Regions from separate parts of the Mesorhizobium sp. CNPSo 4661 genome, predicted to be linked through region 1. Evidence: predicted binding sites of a transcription regulator. Region 1 holds the regulator's gene; the other holds the start of a gene.

Region 1 (7,538 bases):
CGCGCCGATATCGATCACGTCAGGCCCGGTCGACCCGCTTCGCACCTTGAATTCATGGGTCTTGCCGGCGAGTTCGAGCCTGGCGGTCGACTCATGCGCCTTGCCGCTCGGTTCCAGTTTTGTCGCAGCTTCGCTCATTCCCAAACTCCTTTATGTTTCCTCATGCCGGCAAGGCAATTCCTGCAAACGACACGTCGAAATCACCGGAATGCGCGAACTTGCCAATCGCATTTTAGGAGGTGCGTGCCAGATTGGGCCAAGGCCTAATGTTGCACTGCGAAACGCACCTTTCAATGCCAATCTTCTTAGGCCAGTTCGCTCCTAATCGATTTGATCTCCAATCCTCGCCAGGCTTTCCTGGCGGCCCAGCACGGCAAGCACGTCGAACACGCCGGGCGAGGTGCTGCGGCCAGTAAGCGCGGCGCGGAGCGGCTGTGCCACGGCGCCGAGCTTATGCCCGCCGGCCAGCGCAAAGTCGCGGATCGAAGCCTCGGCCGAGGCAGCGCTCCAGTCGCCTTCGATGGCTGACAATGCGCCATGCGCGCCGCGCAGGATCGCGCGCGCATCCGCGTTGAGCAGGCCCGCCGCCTTCTCGTCGAGCGGCAATGGCCGTTCGGCGAACAGGAACGCCGCGCCGTCGACCAGTTCCACGAGGGTTTTTGCCCGCTCCTTGAGGCCGGGCATGGCGGCAAGCAGTTGCGCCTTGCGCCCGCCGTCGAGCTTGGCCGCGAGCGCCGGCCCGCCTTCGAGATAGGGCAAGGTGGCGACGAAGATGTCGAACAGGGCCTGGTCATCCATCTTGCGCATATGGACGCCGTTCAGCGCCTCGAGCTTGGCGAAGTCGAAGCGTGCCGCGCCCTTGTTGACGTCGCCGATGTCGAACCAGGCGACCATGTCCTTGACCGACATCACCTCGTCGTCGCCATGGCTCCAGCCGAGCCTGGCCAGATAGTTGAGCAAAGCCTCGGGCAGATAGCCCATGGCGCGATAGACCTCGACGCCGAGGGCGCCGTGCCGCTTCGACAGCTTGGCGCCGTCGGCGCCGTGGATCAGCGGGATGTGCGACATCGACGGCACGTCCCAGCCCATGGCGTTGTAGATCACCGTCTGGCGCGCGGCATTGGTCAGGTGGTCGTCGCCGCGGATAATGTGGGTGACGCCCATGTCGTGATCGTCGACGACGACGGCATGCATGTAGGTCGGGACGCCGTCGGAACGCAGGATGATGAAGTCGTCGAGATCCTTGTTCGGGAAGCGCACTTCGCCCTGCACGCGGTCGTTGACGATCGTCACACCTTCGGTCGGCGCCTTGATGCGGATCGCACCCTTGACGCCTGCCGGCGCCTCGGACGGGTCACGGTCGCGCCACTGGCCGTTGTAACGCGGCGGCAAGCCCTTGGCGCGGGCCGCCTCGCGCATTGCCTCGAGCTCGGCCGGCGTCTCATAGGCGTAATAGGCCTTGCCCATGCGCACGAGTTCCTCGGCCACCTCGCGATGACGCGGCGCGCGCTGGAACTGCGAGACGGCGTCGCCGTCCCAGGAGAGGCCAAGCCAGGTCAGCCCGTCGAGAATGGCGGCCGTGGCGGCTTCGGTGGAGCGCTCGCGATCGGTATCCTCGATGCGCAGCAGCATCGTGCCGCCGGTGTGCCTGGCATAGAGCCAGTTGAACAGCGCCGTGCGCGCCCCACCAATGTGCAGGTAGCCTGTGGGCGAGGGGGCAAAGCGGGTGACGACCTTGTCGGACATGGAACTCTCGAGGAAGCACTGAAAAATGCATGTGTCGCGCAGACTTCCACGCGACCGGCGTTCATGTAGCATAGGCGGTCTGGGGCGCAAGGGGCAGACCCGATGGCTGGATGTGGCCGGGGCGCGGAGGAGGGCGGGGGAACGACAGCTGGCGTCAGCGAACGCCTGATGTTTGCCCATGCCGCGCCCGAAGAGATAGCGCCGGTTTTGCTTCCGGAGCCGCGTGCACCAGTCGAGCTTCTGCCGTCCGGTGACGGCGGGATACAGCCGGTCTCGCCAACAGCCACCATCGGCCGGATCCGCAAACAGCTTGGCCGCGCCTCGCTTCCTGCACTCCACCGAAGCGTCGGCACCGCGGCGGCCACCGAGCTCGACCGCGGCATCGGCTTCCTGCTGGTGCCGGTGTTCCTGGCAGCCGGCGTCATCTACTACTTCTCGCTGAACACTGAGCCCGATCTCTACAGGCCGCTCGCGGCGGTGGCCCTGGTGGCTGTCTGCGCGGCGGTTTCGCGTTCCCGGCACAGAACGCACCTTGTCTTCATGGCGGCGTTTTTCTGCGCCTTGGGCTTTCTCGCGGCCAAGGTGGAGACCTTGCGGATGGCGACCCCGATGCTGGGTTCCGAAATCCAGACGCGGCTGACGGGGCGCCTCGTCACCGCCGAGGCGATGGCCAACGGCCGCATCCGGCTGACAATCGATCTGATTTCCACGCAGCATCCCAAGCTGCGCTATGCGCCGAACCGCGTCAGGCTGTCGGCACGCAGAATCCCGCCAGAGATGATCGCCGGGTCGATGCTGACCGGCTATGCCAAGCTGCTGCCGCCGACAGGCCCGGTTCGGCCGGACAGCTATGACTTTTCCTTCGACAGCTACTTTGCCGGCATCGGTGGCAGCGGCTTTTTCCTGGGCGATCCAAAGCTGATTGCCCCGGCAGAAGCGCCATTCGGAGCGCGCGTCGCATCGGCTGTCGAAAACGCGCGCGAAGGCATTGCCGACCATATCAGGAGCGCCATCGGCGGGTCCGAAGGCGAGATCGCGGCGGCGCTGATCGTCGGCGTGCGCGCCGGCATTCCGGAAGCGATCAACGAGTCGATGCGGCGCACCGGCATCTACCACATCATCTCGATCTCCGGCCTGCACATGGCACTTGTCGCGGGCACGATCATGGTCCTTTTGCGCGGCGCCTTCGCGCTGTTTCCGGATTTCTCGTCACGCCGACCGGTGAAGAAATATGCCGCTGCAATCGCGCTGGCCTCGATTGCCGCCTATCTGGTGATCTCCGGCATCGTGGTCGCGGCCGAGCGAAGCTTCATCATGCTGGCCGTGATGCTGGTCGCCGTGCTTTTCGACCGCGCGGCGCTGACCATGCGCAACCTGGCGATCTCTGCCATCGCCGTCATCCTGGTCTCGCCGCACGAAGTGGTCGGCCCGAGCTTTCAGATGTCCTTCGCCGCCACCGCGGCTCTCGTTGGCGCCTATGCCGGCTTTGCCGACTATCGCGCCGGCAAAACGACCGCGCCGGCAAAGCGTTCGTTTCTCGGCTTCGTATCGCGAAAACTGGCTATAGGAGTGGGTGGCGCCGCCGTGACGTCGCTCATCGCGGGCAGCGCGACGTTGCTGTTTGCGATCTGGCATTTTCAGCGCGTGTCGCCGCTCAGCCTGCTGGCCAATCTGGCGGTCATGCCGATCGTCTCGCTGATCGTCATGCCGTTCGCCGTGTTGAGCGCGCTGGCCATGCCCTTCGGCTTCGACGGTCCCTTCCTCTTTGTCATGGGCAAGGGCCTGATGGCGATGATCGCTATTTCGGCGTGGATATCCGAGCGCTCACCGGTCGACGCCGTCGGGCTGATCTCGATCCAGTCGGTGCTGCTGGCGACGGTCGCGCTTGTCATCGCAACGATGGCGACCACGTGGCTCAGGCTTGTGCCGCGGTACCCTTCGCGCTCGCGGCGCTGCTGGCCATTCCCCATGTCCGCACGCCGGATGTGCTTGTCTCGGAGGACGCGCATCTGGTGGCGATGCCGATCGGAGGCGGCGAGCTTGCGATCAACCGCGCGCGCTCCAACGAGTTCACCACCGACAACTGGAAACGAGCGCTGAAAGCCGAGGATATCGTGCCGCCGGAGACGTTCGCCAAGGACGCCCTCGACATCGCCGATCCCGTCGACCTGCCGCTTGGCTCGCCCTTCTACTGCACCGGAGACCTCTGCATCGGCCGGCATCCTTCCGGCGCCATCGTCGCGCTTGCCGAGAACCGCGGCAGCGCCCGACCGGCCTGCGGGTTCGCAGATCTCATCGTCATCAACGATGCAACGGCCTACAACCCATGCCGCGATCCGCGCGTGCTTGTCGTCACCAAGCGGCAGCTGGCGCGCGACGGCAGCGCCGCCATCTTCTTCGATCCGCAATCGGCGACCGCCCGGCCAACCGTTCGCTACGCGGTCGACGAACCATATCGTCCCTGGCACGAGCAGCGGAAATACACACGCGAGGCGAGGGGGCTGCCGCCCTATCAACGACCGGAAAAGCCGGCGGCCGCGCCGCAGCCGACAGAATAGATGTCACGCATTTCCGGCGAAGACCGCCGCGCGGTCCTGCTCAGTAGCGACGGATAAGTCCGACGAGCTTGCCCTGAACCTTGACCCGATCCGGTCCAAAGATCCGGGTCTCATAGGCCGGATTGGCGGCCTCGAGCGCGATCGAGGCACCCTTGCGGCGAAACCGCTTCAAGGTCGCTTCCTCGTCGTCGACCAGCGCCACCACGATCTCGCCCGGGCTTGCCGTATTGGCGTTGCGGATGATGACGGTGTCGCCGTCGAAGATACCGGCCTCTATCATCGAGTCGCCCTTGACCTCCAGCGCATAGTGCTCGCCGCCCATGATCATGTCCGGCGGCACCGAGATCGAGTGCGTCTGGTGCTGGATGGCGTCGATCGGCACGCCGGCGGCAATGCGGCCCATTACCGGAATGGATACGGCCGAAACAGCGTCGTCGTCATTGCTGGGTGTCGGCGTGCGCGAAGGCGCTGCCGGCTTGACTTGGCGGTTGAGATTGCCTTGGCCGCCTTGGATGACGCTTGGCGAGAACTTCTTCGCGGCATTCAGGCCAGGCGCGATCGAGTCGGGCAGGCGCAAGACTTCGAGGGCGCGCGCCCGGTTCGGCAGCCGGCGAATGAAGCCACGCTCTTCCAGCGCCGTGATCAGCCGGTGGATGCCGGACTTCGAGGCAAGGTCCAGCGCCTCCTTCATCTCGTCGAAGGATGGAGGGATCCCGCTCTCCTTGAGGCGTTCATGGATGAACATCAGGAGTTCATGTTGTTTGCGCGTCAGCATTGGCGGCCCCCACGGGTTCTGAAACCAGAATCGGAAAAACAAACCCAGAACAAACACTATCTGTTCCAGTTGTGTTCCGCAACCGTTTAAAGTTTAATGAATTTCTTAAGGCTGCCGAAACAATGTTGCATTCGAGGACGCCAGCCGCCGCCAGTAGGGCGGTGGCATTGATTCCGCTCGATTTTGCAGCACTGCCTAAGTTGAAACAGCAGGCAGCGCCATCACGAAAGCGCGGGTCGGACCGCGTGGACCACCCTTTGCGCATGCTGCACCGTGAACGAAACGAACCCAAAATGCCAACTTCGGCGATTTGCCGGTTCTCTGTTCTCGCGGTCTATGGACCATCTAACACAGGACGAAAGGTTCTTGCCCCGACGCCGACTGGGGTGAGACAACCGCCGTTGGCCGTCTGGCGATTTGCGAGCGGCGCTGGGTCGAGATGGAGGCGGTAACGCGATGAGGGGAATTCCTGGCCGTGCTGAAGTCGAGGCGATGGATGCCGCGGATCCGCTGCGCGCCCTGCGCGATCGCTTCATCCTGCCGGAAGGGGTGATCTATCTCGACGGCAACTCGCTGGGTGCGGCGTCCTCCGAGGTTTTCGACGAGATCGAGAAAGCGGCAACGCGCGAATGGGCGCATGATCTTATCCGCGCCTGGAATACCGCGGGCTGGTTCCAAATGCCGGTCGAACTGGGCGACCGGCTCGGGCGGCTGATCGGCGCGGCGGCCGGACAGACCGTCGTTTGCGATACGACCTCGATCAACATCTACAAGGTCCTGCATGCGGCGCTGGCGATGCGGCCCGACCGATCCGTGATCGTTGCCGAGGGCGACAGTTTTCCGACCGATCTCTACATGGCGGAGGGCGTGGCCTCCACGCGCCCCGGCACGGTGCTGCGGCTCGAAGGTGTCGACGCCCCGACGATCGAGGAGCTGATCGACAGCCAAGTCGCGGTCATCCTAGTCAACCACGTCAACTACAAGTCCGGCCGGTTGCGCGACATGGCGGCCTTGACGCGCAAGGCCCACGAAGCCGGCGCGCTGATCGTTTGGGACCTCTGCCATACTGCAGGCGCGTTGCCGGTGGATCTTGATGGTTCGAGTGCCGACTTCGCTGTCGGCTGCACTTATAAGTATCTCAATGGCGGCCCGGGCGCGCCCGCCTTCATCTACGCCGCGAATCGCCACCACGGCGACATTCGCCAGCCGCTCAGCGGCTGGTGGGGGCACGCCCGGCCTTTCGCGTTCGAGCAGGGCTACGCCATGGGCACGGGCATCCGCCGGTTCCTGTGCGGAACGCAGCCGGTGCTGTCGATGCGGGCGCTGAAGGGAGCGCTGGACCTCTGGGACAAGGTCGACATGAATGCCGTGCGCGACAAAAGCATCGCCCTGACGGACTTGTTCATCCGGCTTGTCGAAGCCCGATGCGGCGCCTTCGGCCTCGAACTGGAAAGCCCGCGCGATGGCGCCGAGCGTGGCAGCCAGGTGTCGTTCGCCCATCCGCACGGTTACCAGGTGATGCGCGCCCTGATCGAGCGCGGCGTGATCGGCGATTTCCGCGCGCCATACACCATCCGCTTCGGCTTCACACCGCTCTATGTCGGCTATCGGGATGTCTGGGAGGCCGTCGAAGTGCTGGAAGACATCCTGCGCACCGGCGTCTGGCGGGAAGCGCGCTTCGCGGTCAAGGAGGCCGTCACCTGAATCGGGCTTTCTCGCTCAATGGGGCTTTTCGGCGCGCAGGCGGAAGCGCTGGATCTTGCCGGTCTGGGTCTTGGGCAAGGCGGCGATGAACTTCACCGAGCGCGGGTATTTGTAGGGCGCGATCGTTGCCTTGACGTGATCCTGCAGACGCTTGACCGTCGCGGCATCCGGCGCCGCGCCCGGCGCCAGCACGACATGCGCCTCGACGATCTGGCCGCGTTCGGCGTCCTCGGCGCCGATGACGGCGCATTCCGCGACATCCGGATGCGACAGTAGCGCGGCCTCGACTTCCGGCCCGGCAATGTTGTAGCCGGCGCTGACGATCATGTCATCGGAGCGGGCGGCGAAATGGAAGAAGCCGTCTTCGTCCTGCACGAAGGTGTCGCCCGTCAGGTTCCAGCCATCCCGCACATAGTCCTTCTGGCGATCGTCGGCCATGTAGCGGCAGCCTGTCGGCCCACGCACCGCCAGCCTTCCCGTCGCGCCATGCGGCAACTCGCGCATCTCCTCGTCGACGATGCGCGCCTCGTAGCCGCCCACCGGCTTGCCGGTCGATGCGGGCTTCATGTCGTCGAAGCGATTGGAGATGAAGATATGCAGCATCTCGGTGGCGCCGATGCCGTCCAGAATCGGCTTGCCGGTCTTTCGCGTCCACTCTTCGAAGACGGGAGCGGGCAACGTTTCGCCGGCAGACACGGCGACGCGCAGCGAAGACAGGTCAGCGCCTTCGTCCATGGCCTTGAGCATCGCCCTGT
Region 2 (7,538 bases), on a different contig from region 1:
TCGTACATTCGGACCTCGTCTATTGGCAGTGGAAGCGGCGGAGCTGCCGCCTCCGGTCTAGGGGAGGGACGCCCCACAACGCGGCTTGCGGCGACAGGTTCCGCGCGTGCCGATTTTTCCGTATTGGACTTGATCCGCCGGGCAGGCGGCTATTTCCACATCCCGCGCATGCGGGCGCCGAGATCGACCTTGACGCCCGGCTTCTGGCGCGGGTCGTCCTTGAGCGCGGTGCTCGCCCAGGACGACTGCTCGAAGGCCGAAAGCATCGAGGCCGGGATGAAGCGGGTGCGCGAGGCATAGACATGGCGGTCGCCGCGCGCCGGCTGGTTGTGCGGATAAAAACGCTGCGGCACGACGAGATGCAGGCTGTCCTTGGCCCTGGTCATCGCCACGTAGAGCAGGCGTCGCTCCTCCTCGATATCCTCCTTGGTGCCGACGCCGAGATCGGCCGGGATGCAACCGTCGACGGTGTTGAGCACGAAGACGTTCTTCCACTCCTGGCCCTTGGCCGAATGGATGGTCGACAGGATGAGGTAATCCTCGTCGCGATGCGGCGGGCCGGCCTGATCGCTGGTGGCGTCGGGCGGATCGAGCGTCAGCTCGGTCAGGAAGCGCTCGCGCGACGGATAGGTCGACGCGATCTGTTCGAGCTGTATGAGGTCGGCGCGGCGCGTGATCGCGTCCTCATGGATGCGTTCCATATGCGGCTCGTACCAGAGCCTGATCCGCTCGAGGTCGGCCGGCCATTTGGCGCCGGCGCGCAGCCCGCTATAGATGTCGAGGAACACCGGCCAGGCTTCCGCGGTGCGTTGCGGCGGGCGGAAGCGAGCAAGGCCCAGCGTCTCGTCCAGCGACGTCGCCATCGCGTCCACGATCTGCGAGGCGGCGGATGGGCCGATCCCCGGCATGAGCTGCAGGACGCGAAAACCGGCGACGCGGTCGCGCGGGTTCTCGGCGAAGCGCAGCATCGCCAGCATGTCCTTCACATGCGCGGCGTCGAGGAATTTCAAGCCGCCGAACTTGACGAAGGGGATGTTGCGGCGCGTCAGCTCGACCTCCAGCGGTCCGCTGTGGCTTGAGGTGCGGAACAGCACCGCCTGCGCCTTCAGCGCCGTGCCGGCCTCGCGCTCAGCCAGGATTGCCTGGCAGACATAGTTGGCCTGCTCGGCCTCGTCGCGCACACTCACGAGCTGCGGCTTGTGTGATGACCGGCGCTCGGTCCACAGGTTCTTGGTGAAGCGCTCGCTGGCCTCGCCGATGACCTTGTTGGCGGCGGCCAGGATCGTCTCGGTCGAGCGGTAATTGCGCTCCAGCATGACGATCTCCGCGCCCTGCGCGAACTGCTTCGGGAAATCGAGGATGTTGCGCACTTCCGCCGCGCGGAAGGAATAGATCGACTGCGCGTCGTCGCCCACGACGGTCAAGCCGGCGCCGTCGGGCTTCAGCGCCAAAAGGATCGAGGCCTGCAGCCGGTTGGTGTCCTGGTATTCGTCGACCAGCACGTGGTCGAAACGGCTGCCGAGGTGGGAGGCGATCTCCGGTTCCGACGCCATCTGCGCCCAGTAGAGCAGGAGGTCGTCGTAATCGAGCACGTTCTGCGCCTGCTTGGCCTCGACATAGGCTGCGAACAGCTCCTTCAGCTGGTCCGCCCATGCCGCGCACCATGGGAAGGCTGCGCCCAGCACTTCGCCGAGCGGCGCCTGCGCATTCACTGCCCGCGAATAGATCTGCAGGCATGTGCCTTTCGTGGGAAAGCGGCTTTCGGTCTTGGAAAAGCCCAGCTCGTGCCGGGCAAGGTTTATCAGGTCGGCGGAATCCTCGCGGTCATGGATGGTGAAGACCGGATCGAGGCCGATCTGCTCTGCATAGTCGCGTAAGAGTCGCGCGCCGATACCGTGGAACGTGCCGGCCCAGGCGAGCGCGTCGGCGATGATTGCGGCGTCGCGCCCCAGAACCTCGCCGGCGATGCGCTCGACGCGCCTGGCCATCTCGGCAGCGGCACGGCGTGAGAAGGTCATCAGCAGGATGCGGCGCGGATCGGCGCCCTTGACGACGAGATGGGCGACGCGATGCGCCAGCGTGTTGGTCTTGCCGGAGCCTGCGCCGGCGATCACCAGCAGCGGCGTGGTCACCTTGCCGTCGCCATGCAACACCGCCAGCCGCTGCTCGTCGTTCAGCCGGGCAAGATAGGCGGGCGTTTCGAAGGACGAATCACGAGCGGCGATGTTCATCGCCCATCAAGCATCGTTTCCGCTTTGTTCGCAATACAGCTGATCTTGCCCCTAGTGCGCGTGATCGGTGAAAGCCGGCGAGATAGCTGACCTCCCCACGGCTAAAACTACCGCCTCGGCTCCACTCCCATCGCCGCCGACTGGGGCCGCAAATTGCGTCTCTCGTCGCCCGGCATGTCCAGCGGCGCCACATCGCCGGGCACCTCGTCGATAATCCTCACGGCGACACGATAGGCGGTGTAGGCGAACAGACCTGTAAGCAGCAGGCGTATCATGATCGTCTCCTCGTACGGTTCGGTGGGTTCAACCGAACTCACGCCGGTTGGTTCCCCACCCCACGCAACCAAACTGTAGCCGCTTCGTTGCCTTTGAGATCTTGAAATCAAGGAGCGAACGAGAGGAGGTCGTTATGATGAAGCTTCCTGCGCTGCTGGCTCTTGCGGCAGGGCTCGCGGTCGCTGCCTGCGACAACAGCGTACCGCCCACCAAGGCGCCCGCCGATCAGAACCCGCAGGTCGACAAGAATCCGGTGCCGAAATCGACCTCCGGCGGCGACCAGCCGGGCACGCCGCAGCAGCAATAGCGACTTACAGGTCTGGTGGATTGTCGTGGGCTGAACGAAGAAGGCCGGCGCTGCTTGGGAGGAAGCTCGATAGCGCCGGCCAAGCGGGAAAGTCAGGCCCGCCGCACAATAGAAGATAGCTGAGTCTCGCCCTTGCGTCATGGTGCGATCGCGCTGGCCGGCTACGCAACTGCGGGGAAATCACCGGAAAATCCTGAAATTCTGCAAAGCCCCGCTGCGGTGGGTGTCCGTCGGTTCAGCGTTGATGGAGGAGTAACCCCTCACGCCATGGCCGAGCGCCGCACCGGGGCGTTGGCGATCTCCAGGTCCAACTGGCGCTGCGTCAGCGCCGCCTCGGCCATGATCCACTGCTTGAACAGCTCCACCTTGCGGGCGCCGAGCGCCTTGATGGGGCTGACGAAATACCAGCCGGCCGTGTTGGGGTGGTGGACGGCGAAGGGCGCCACCAGCCGTTCGGCACGGATGTCGCTTGCCATGTAGGCACGGTTCGCGACGGCAAAGCCCATGCCCGCATTGGCCGCCTCGTAGGACATCATGCAGGAATCGAAATAGACGCTCCTGGTTTCGCCAAGCACGAAGCTCGCGCCGGCAAAGCCCAGCCAAGACTGCCAGTTCTGCGTGCACGTGTCGGAGTGAAGCAGCGTGAAATAGCGCAGATCCTCCGGCGTCACCTTCGACAGCGGTTTGTCGCCCAGCACGTCGTGAAACAATTTGCGGCTGCACACCGGCGTCAAATCCTCCCTGAACAGGAGTTCGGCGGTGAGGCCGGGGAAATTGCCATCGCCATAGCGGATCTCGAGATCGTATTCCGAGGTCGAGAATTCATGCGTGGCATAGGAAGTCGACACCCGCATCTCGATGTCCGGATACTGGCGCTGGAAGGAAGACATCCGCGGAAACAGCCAGCGTGCCGCGAAAGTCGGCAGCACGCAGATCCGAAGCACATGCGCCTGCGACTGGCCGGTGGCCTCCATGCTGGCCGCCACGATCCGCTCCAGCGCCTCGCGCACGCGCGCCACATAGGTCTCGCCCTCCGGCGTCAGCGACACTGCATTGCCGCCGCGCTCGAATATCTTGAAGCGCAACTGATCCTCCAGGCTCTTCACGCGCTGGCTGACGGCGGAAGCGGTGATGAATTGCTCTTCACCGGCGCGCGTGAAATTCCTGTGCCTCGCGGCGCTCTCCACGATTTTCAGCGAGTTGAGGTTGACCTGACTGAGCAGACGCACGGGCTTTCGACCTTAAGCTGCGCTTACGCTACCATCAGCATTCCTAAATTTACAGGGGTAGGCGTTTAAATGACTGCTAACCAAGTGTTGCCCCCACCTTGGAGAAAGTAGAATGAACGCCCATACAATTCCCGAACTGCGTTGCGCAATGAGCCGCGAGGCGATCATTGGTCATGAGACCTCCTGGAAAGTGTCGGGTTTCGGCGTCGCCCAGTATCGTCACGGTTACGACCCCGCTCTGCTTGCCGCCATCGAGGAAGCCGCCCTGAAGCTGAAGGCCAGCCATGCCGTGCACAAGCACCTCGACCTCACCTTCATCACCGGCGCCGACCGCTACATTCCGGAGATCAAGGAGCTTTTGCACGACAAGCTGCGTCTGGAAAGGCTGTCCGACATGATGGGCACCAAGCTCGAGCCGTATCCGCTGTCGATCGTCGGCTCGACCGTCACCTTCATGAATCCCAAAGACGGCGCGGTCGAATGGCATTGCGATGGCGTTCCGGTGACGGAGCTCATTCCGCTGTCGATCAGCGACCCGCTCATCGGCGGTCACCTTGAAATCTATTGCGACGATTCCGAGACCGGCCGCTCGATCCTGGAATCCGGCCGCGACCTGCCGCGCAACAAGATCATGCGCATCGACCACAAGATGAACTACGCCACGCTCGGCCAGTTCCTCGGCGTGCTCCATCGCACCGCGCCGATCCAGCTCGGCGAGCGCGTTACGCTGGTGCTCAACCAGCGCTCGGCGACCAAGCCCTATGTCGACGACAACCGCATGTTCTACCTTGCCGCCGACAACGACCATGACCGTGCCTGGGTGAACGAGCTGGCCGAGGATGTCTGGACGAACCAGTTGCCCGCCTACCGCCGCTATGCCGAGGAGCATCCCGTGCCGCAGCCGACGGCGGAAACGGTTACCGGCGGGGCGAGGGAGTCGTGGTAATGAGCCACGAACCGGTCGAGCGTCAGCCGCCTTCAGTGTCGCTGCGCCTCGGCCCCGTCGTGCCGGAAAGCCAAGGCCGTTCCGGCGCCGCCCTCGGGGCGGCGCTTGCCTTCGCCCTCGGCGCCGTGGCGCTGTGGGCTACCAACGCCCTGGTCGGCAAGACACTGCTTGCCGCCTATCCGGTGTCGCAAGTGCAGTTCCTGCAATTTTGCGGCGCGGCGCTGGTCTTCGCGCTGATCCGGCTGACGAGCGCTTCTCCTTCCCCCCTTGCGGGGGAAGGTGGATCGGCGCGTAGCGCCGAGACCGATGAGGGATGCTCCAGCGAAGTGAGACGTTGGCGTTCCCTGGAACACCCTTCATCCGACCTCGCTTCACGAGGCCACAGCCCGGGGGCGAGACCCACGGCTCGCCCCGTCCTTCGAACCCCAGAAGGGGACAAGGGGAGATCCGCGCTTGCCGCCTACGCCGTTGGCTTCATCGGCCTGGTTGGCACGATGGTCCTGCAATATATCGGTTTCGCCTCGATGCCGGTTATCGAGGCCAACCTTGTCGCCTACACTTGGCCGCTGATGACCGCTGCGGCGGTTATCGTGCTTGGCCGTCCGCGTCGGCCGCTGTTGCTCGGGCTGGCGGCGGCGCTGGGCTTCGTCGGCGTTGTGCTGGTGATTTCCGGCGGCCGCGCGCAGAGCTGGTTCGAAGGCAGCCTCGTCGGCTACCTCGCCGCTTTCGGTTCGGCGCTCTGCATGGCCTTCTACTCTCTCGCCGTCGGCCGCCTTGCCGTGTCGCCCGAGCGGCTGCTTTTGCCCTCGGCGCTGATCGGCGTCGCGCTCACCTTTGCCTGGTGTTTGCATGACGGCGTCGTACGCCCAAGCGGCGCGCACCTTCTGCTCGGCCTCTATCTCGGCGCCGGCCCGATGGGGCTCGGCTACTATTTCTGGTCGCGCGCGGCAAAGCTCGACCACGGCGGCAGGATAGCGGTCGTCGCTTATCTCACGCCGATAGCTTCCACGTTTCTGCTGACGCTCTCGGGCGAAAGCCTGTCGATGACGGCGGTTGCCGGCGCCGTCCTCGTCATCGGCTGCTGCCTTGCGGTCGGCATCGAAGGTACGGAGACCAGGCACGATGTCCAAAATGACCGTTGACGAGGATGAACGCCGCGCCAGGCAGGAGGCGCACTGGCTGGTCAGGGAGTTTGGCGCGGAGGCGCCGCTCTATGCGGCCATGAAGGCCGAAAAGGCCATCGAGCAGAAGGATTTCGGTCGCTGCGCGCGCTGGAAGCGCGTGCTGGAGATACTCGCGGACGAGCCGCCCGTCGAGCTCAGGCGCGGTGTCAGCGCCAGATAGCGATTTGCCATGGGGCCTCCGAATCGCGCATGGTCGACTATCCGGCTGGCGGATTATCGTTGCCGTGCTGGAACTTGGCCTGAACTTCGATTTTTCAGCAACTTCCATCGCAAATCGAAGTGCTATAGCGCATTTTACGCATCCAGGCGGACCGCCGGTGCTATAGAATGTTGGCTATAGCTATTAGAATTCCTAACTTGCGCGTTTCCAGTCCGCGTAGAAACATCACCCGGTATTGAGTGTCGTAGCTTTACTGACTCTGGACGGTCCGTTGGGGGACATTTGTCCAATTCGATACACCGACGAAAGTCTTAAAAAAGAGCTGGCGATTTGAGGGCCAGCAGAAGGTGAAAAAATTGTCCAACATCGACGACAAGACTGCAATCGAACTGACCGCCGACATTGTCTCGGCCTATGTCGGCAACAATCCGCTCCCCGCCTCCGGCCTGCCCGATCTGATCGCCAGCGTCAGCGCCGCGGTGCGCAAGCTCGCCGGCGGCAGCGTTGTCAAGGAAGCGGTGGCGCTGACCCCCGCCGTCAACCCGAAGCGCTCGGTTTTCCCCGACCACATCGTGTGCCTGGAGGATGGGAAGAAGTTCAAGTCGTTGAAGCGCCACCTCGCAACCGATCACGGCCTGACGCCGGACGAATACCGCGCGAAATGGGGCCTGCCCGCCGACTATCCGATGGTGGCGCCCAGCTATTCGGCGACACGCTCGGCGTTGGCCAAATCGTCCGGCCTCGGTCGCAAGCCGGCCGGCGACGCAGGCAAGGGCAAGCGCAAGGCCAAGGCCTGAGGCGTGTTGCCCGCAACGGATGACGTCGCGCCATGGCCATGGCGCGACCATCTGGCTGCCCTCGGCGCTTTGCGCCGCGGGGTAGCCGTCCAGTCCTCGGTGGATGCGGCTGACGGCGTCAAGGCGCGGCGCATCCTGTTTTCGCTGGGAGAGCCCTCCGGCGAAATACTTGCCGCGCTCGACGCGCTAGACCGGTTCGAGCGCACCATCGTCGAATGCGACAACCCGTCGGCCATCGAGACGCGCAGGCTGAACTGCCTGGTCATTCTGGATCGCCTTGCAGCTAAAGGGTCAGCCGCGCGCGAGCTGTTAGATTAGAGCAATTCCAGGAAAAGTGTGAGCGGTTTTCCGTCCGGAATTGCGTCAAAACAAGGAGATAGGGCGTTTCGCCGTTTCCATGAAACGGTG

What was found. Region 1 encodes LexA, which represses DNA repair genes until DNA is damaged. Its sites were predicted from a motif close to TGTTCNNNNTGTGTTCNG; they were not measured.
Region 2: a site for LexA is predicted at 2,246-2,263, ahead of AC0YKC_RS19100 (ATP-dependent helicase). Genes of this name have one in related genera too.

Annotation. Positions count from the first base shown of each region.
Region 1 is NZ_JBWGIO010000023.1:30,280-37,817, reverse strand. Features, by position in the region: gene gltA (citrate synthase) at 1-138, opposite strand, end outside; gene gltX (glutamate--tRNA ligase) at 322-1,746, opposite strand; partial or broken gene AC0YKC_RS28545 (ComEC/Rec2 family competence protein) at 1,849-4,304, shown strand; gene lexA (transcriptional repressor LexA) at 4,345-5,079, opposite strand; gene kynU (kynureninase) at 5,536-6,783, shown strand; gene AC0YKC_RS28530 (benzoate-CoA ligase family protein) at 6,799-7,538, opposite strand, start outside.
Region 2 is NZ_JBWGIO010000012.1:62,711-70,248, reverse strand. Features, by position in the region: gene AC0YKC_RS19105 (DUF982 domain-containing protein) at 1-8, opposite strand, end outside; gene AC0YKC_RS19100 (ATP-dependent helicase) at 150-2,231, opposite strand; gene AC0YKC_RS19095 (hypothetical protein) at 2,339-2,506, opposite strand; gene AC0YKC_RS19090 (hypothetical protein) at 2,641-2,814, shown strand; gene AC0YKC_RS19085 (LysR substrate-binding domain-containing protein) at 3,075-4,043, opposite strand; gene AC0YKC_RS19080 (hypothetical protein) at 4,156-4,989, shown strand; gene AC0YKC_RS19075 (DMT family transporter) at 4,989-6,131, shown strand; gene AC0YKC_RS19070 (hypothetical protein) at 6,121-6,333, shown strand; gene AC0YKC_RS19065 (Ros/MucR family transcriptional regulator) at 6,690-7,130, shown strand; gene AC0YKC_RS19060 (hypothetical protein) at 7,137-7,448, shown strand.